DNA from 2 places in the Staphylococcus sp. HMSC068C09 genome. Region 1 is predicted to be linked to the other one. Evidence: predicted binding sites of a transcription regulator. Region 1 holds the regulator's gene; the other holds the start of a gene.
The links. Region 1 encodes NrdR, which represses ribonucleotide reductase genes. Its sites were predicted from a motif close to AACACNATATATNGTGTT; they were not measured.
Positions count from the first base shown of each region.

Region 2: a site for NrdR is predicted at 1,563-1,580, ahead of nrdI (class Ib ribonucleoside-diphosphate reductase assembly flavoprotein NrdI). Genes of this name have one in related genera too.

Region 1 covers NZ_KV813753.1:55,621-58,117, reverse strand. Annotated here, with positions in the region: gene HMPREF2930_RS02695 (replication initiation and membrane attachment family protein) at 1-1,023, opposite strand, end outside; gene nrdR (transcriptional regulator NrdR) at 1,024-1,494, opposite strand; gene gap (type I glyceraldehyde-3-phosphate dehydrogenase) at 1,782-2,497, opposite strand, start outside.
Region 2 covers NZ_KV813756.1:58,459-60,955, reverse strand. Annotated here, with positions in the region: gene nrdE (class 1b ribonucleoside-diphosphate reductase subunit alpha) at 1-942, opposite strand, end outside; gene nrdI (class Ib ribonucleoside-diphosphate reductase assembly flavoprotein NrdI) at 905-1,303, opposite strand; gene HMPREF2930_RS05020 (DMT family transporter) at 2,041-2,497, shown strand, end outside.

The DNA of each region.
Region 1 (2,497 bases):
CAATTTTTCACGCTCTATTAACTCTTCTACCATTCTTTTTTGTTGTAAAGTTGGTTCTGATTCTGACCAAGACGCTAACATATCGATAGGACTTGTGTCTTCTAATAACTTAAACCAACTATCACTTTCCTTTATATCATCAGTAGTCTCATTTGGACTCTGTGATTGTTCTAAATGATTAGAAGGATTAGCTTTAGTTTGTAACTTAGGAAGCTGTTGTTGATGCTCAATTAAGTAATGAGACCTTGCTTGTTTTCTCATCTCTTCAAATGATAACGTTTGATTTTGTGTGATAGAGTTAAGAATGATTCGTTTCATAGAAGTAGGCGTTAACCCATATAAAGTAGCCAATTGTAAAATTAATTGTTTTGCCTCTTTAGTGATAATTTCTCCACTTATAAAATGATGTTGTAACATATCTCTCAACATATCAAAGTCAAATGATTCATTATCTAAATCTATAGTAGCTGAATGATTTTCCTTTTGAATTGTTGAAGCATCAATAGATATATTTTTATGTGGAACTTTGAATACATCAGTAAATTTGCGCGTTACTTGTTGAAATGCGTTTAAATCTGGTTCATTTTTTTCAAAATACGCTTTTAAATCTTTATATCTTCGATTATCAACTTCATTGTATAGGTATATAGATAACATTGGATCATTAAAAAATTGGTATGCAGTTGGAGGTTGAATCAATTCATATATAAACATAGACTGATTACTATCATGTTTTACAAATGTTTTAATTAACCCAATGCCTTCAAGTAAATCCATATATTCACGGAATTCTAATAAATTTATTTTAAGCTCATTCATAATAGTGTAATGTGTGAGAATAGTATCTTCAACTTCATCGATAAATTGGTTCATGAAATGATATACACCAATAGCTTTAAAGCCAATTAACGGTATGTACAATCGATTTAATATCTCTAATTGTTGATGATTAAAGAAAAAATGTCGATATACTTTAAATCCATCGTGTGGACTTAAACCATACTCATAAGATTTAAAACTCATTTATGAATCACTCCGTTTGTTATCATCCAAAATACCTTGCATCGATGCTAGTAATTGATCCACATCTTTAAACTCTTTATATACTGACGCAAATCGTACATAAGAGACTTGATCTACATGCATGAGCAAATTCATTACATGTTCACCTATATCTCTAGATGAAATTTCTGTATGACCTTTATCGCGTAATTGCCACTCTACTTTATTAGTAATGTCTTCCAATTGTTGATATCTAACTGGTCTTTTTTCACAAGATCTTACAAGGCCATTTAATATTTTTTCTCTTAAAAATTGTTCACGTGTTCCATCTTTTTTGACCACAATAAGTGGACTCACTTCAATATGTTCAAATGTTGTAAATCTTGTCCCACAATTCTCACATTCACGTCTTCTACGTATTGCGTTAGCTTCATCAGCATGTCTTGAATCTACCACACGTGAATGTGTGGCACTACATTTTGGGCATTTCATATCTGTCACCCTCTTGAATAGATTATGCTCCATTATACTATAAAAACGATTTATGACAAAAGAACTCATATGTATTAATAATAAATTGATACAACTTAGCTGTCTAAACCTATATAGAATATAAAAAGAAAGTGAAATAGAATTCAATATAAATTCTTTTTTCACTTTCCTATATATGACTCATTAAAAAATTATTTAATGTTTTTATAATGTTTTAATCTATAAAATCAAGGACATTAGATTAGGCTATCAACTCTAAAATTAACAATCTTTTATTTATTAAAAGCTTAAACTGCAGTCACAGTAGACTTTTCTACTAGTTGTTCACCAATCATTTCAGCTACTTCTACTACTCTATTAGAATAACCCCATTCATTATCATACCAAGCAATCACTTTCACCTTATGATCATCCATTACAATTGTATTCTCAGCATCGATAATAGCTGAATGTGGATTTGTATTAAAATCGACAGACACTAAAGGTGCATGTTCTACTTCTAAAACACCATCTAAATCTGAATGACGAAATGCATTATTAATTTCGTCAACAGTTACCGGTTTTTCTAAATCTACAACCAAATCAACTAAAGAAACATTTTTTGTAGGCACACGTAAAGCTAACCCATGAAGTTTACCTTCTAATTCTGGTAAAACTTCTTTCAATGCTTTTGCTGCTCCAGTAGAAGTTGGAATAATACTTTCATTACATGAACGTGCTCTACGTAAATCTTTATGAGGATTATCAATATTTTTTTGATCATTAGTAATTGCATGAACAGTAGTCATTAATCCATTGACAATACCAAATTGATCATTTAAAACTTTAGCAACTGGTCCTATACAATTTGTCGTACATGAAGCATTACTGAAAATGTCATACTTTTCAACATCTAATTTGTCATCATTTACCCCTTTAACAATCATTTGAACTTCTCCACCTTTAGATGGACCAGTTAGTAATACTTTTTTAGCTCCAGCACGAATATGTCCAACTGCTTTAT
Region 2 (2,497 bases), on a different contig from region 1:
TGTCACTCCATATTCTTGTTTTACAGTATGAGGTGCAAACATATAAAAGTCTTTACCTTCTTTAGCTAAATCAAAGAATTTAGATGGAACAATAAGACCAGTGGAAATTGTTGATAGACGTAAGTCTTCATCGGCATTTACTTTTTTAGTATCTAAGAATTCTTCAACATCATAATGGAAAATGTTTAAATATACTGCTCCAGCTCCAGGACGTTGACCTAATTGATCAGCATAACTAAATCCACCCTCTAATGCTTTTGCTACAGGTAATACACCTTTAGCTACGCCTTTAATACCTTTAATTGCTTCACCACGTGCACGTAATTTAGATAAATTGATAGCCACGCCACCACCAATTTTACTTAATTGTTTAGCAGTAGAATCTATGAAATTAATTGAGTTTAGACTATCATCAACTTCTAGTAAAAAACATGAAACAAGCTCTCCACGACGTGCGCGTCCTGCATTTAAAAATGTAGGTGTAGCAGGTTGATAACGTTGTTCAATCATCGCTAAAATAAATTGTTTAGCTTGTTCTTTATTACCATCTGCTAAATATAGAGCAACTATGGCAACATGTTGATTATAGTCTTCTAAGTACTTAGATTTATCATTTGTTTTTAAAGCATAATCTTTATAAAATTTGCTTGCAGACATATAACTAGCAAATTCAAAATTAATAGATTTTGCGAATTCGATAATTTCTATTAAATCTTCTTCGCTATACTTCTTAAATACATTAAAGTAAAAATGATTATCTACTAAGTAATGTAAACGTTCAATTTCACTATCAAAGTAAATTGTTTTATCGCTAATTTCTTCTAAGTAAACGTTTAAAGCTTCTTGATCTTTCTCAAGATTAAAAAAGCCATTGTCTTTACGTTTAGTTACTTCATTGTTTAGTTCAATATGATTGTACTTTTTCTCGTCCATAATCTTCATTGAAATGCCCCACCTTATCTCTAAATTCGATAACATCTTTATTTGTACCTTGAACCTCAAATTTCATTAATAAAGGCACATGGTATGTTTCAGAAATTGTTCGACCTGCTTTCGCAAAGTTTTGTCCCCAGTTACGATTACCACTAGCAGCAACAGCACGTATATGGGCATGATTAACTTCTAGAAAAGACTGTACTTCCTTAGGAACTTCACCAAAACCAATTGTACCTGTAACTAAAATATAAGGTTCTTCTATTCTATCCTTACAATTGTCTTTATTGATTTCTAATACATTTTTAATTTCACTACGTTTTATAAATCTTCGTACATTTCCTGAAAAAGAGAAATAAACTACTTTCATAGGAACGCCCTCTTTCGACAATCTTATTAATTAAAAAGAAGTTCTCTTAGTCTTATAAGAAAACTTACTTTTAGAACGAATATCATTTCGTTAACTTAATCAAGTTAATACTACATATTGTGTTTCTAATTATTAATCTTTAAAAATCATTATTTATAAATCGTTCATGTAAATAGTGTAGATTCCGAAAAAACTAATCCAAATAAGTGTGAAATTGCTACTAAAATGAATTATTCATACAATCTTTCTATTTTCCTCAAACACAACATATTGTGTCTCAATTCAAAACCCAACACTATATTCTGTGTTTCATTATACATAAATGATACCCTAATTAAAAGTTAATATTTGATGTCAAATGTTCGTGAAATCGGTTAAAGGTGCATCATAGCTATATTAAAAACTAAGAAAATTTTATTTTAGTTTTTTTAAGGTATTTCACTTGATTTTTTGCCTACCATTACTAAACCTTATTCATTCGGGATTTCTAGTACATAAGAATGTAAATCATAATATATTGCTAACCATTTATTAAAAAAATAACTCATTTTTTATATTAAAAGCCGAATGAATTTCTATTTTACGAATTAAAAATTTAGAGTATATTTAATCGCATTAAGAACATATGTTCGTTATCATTATAGTTTTTCTTTTTTATCTTTGCAAGTACTTATGCATCCACAAATAAATTATGCTAATATATAGACGTTAAATTTTTATAAATGAGGAGATATGCTTTGAATCCTAAGGTAAAAGGTATTATTGCTATTTTAATTTCTGCTATTGGTTTTAGCTTTATGTCTGTTTTTTTTAGACTAGCCGGAGACTTACCTGTATTTCAAAAATCTTTAGCAAGAAATTTGGTAGCCATGTTTATTCCATTATTTTTCATAATAAAATATAGGCAACCTATATTGGGTAAAATGAGTAGTCAACCCCTTTTAATGACTAGATCGACGTTAGGTCTTATAGGGGTATTACTAAATATTTACGCTATTGATCACATGGTGTTAAGTGATGCTGATACTTTAATGAAGCTTAACCCTTTTTGGACTATTTTATTAAGTTTAATATTTTTAAAAGAGAATATTAAAAGGTATCAAATTATAGCTATGTTAATTGCTATTTTTGGTATGTTATTCATTGTTAAACCAGAATTTTCTTCAACTATGTTCTCTTCTTTAGCCGGTTTAT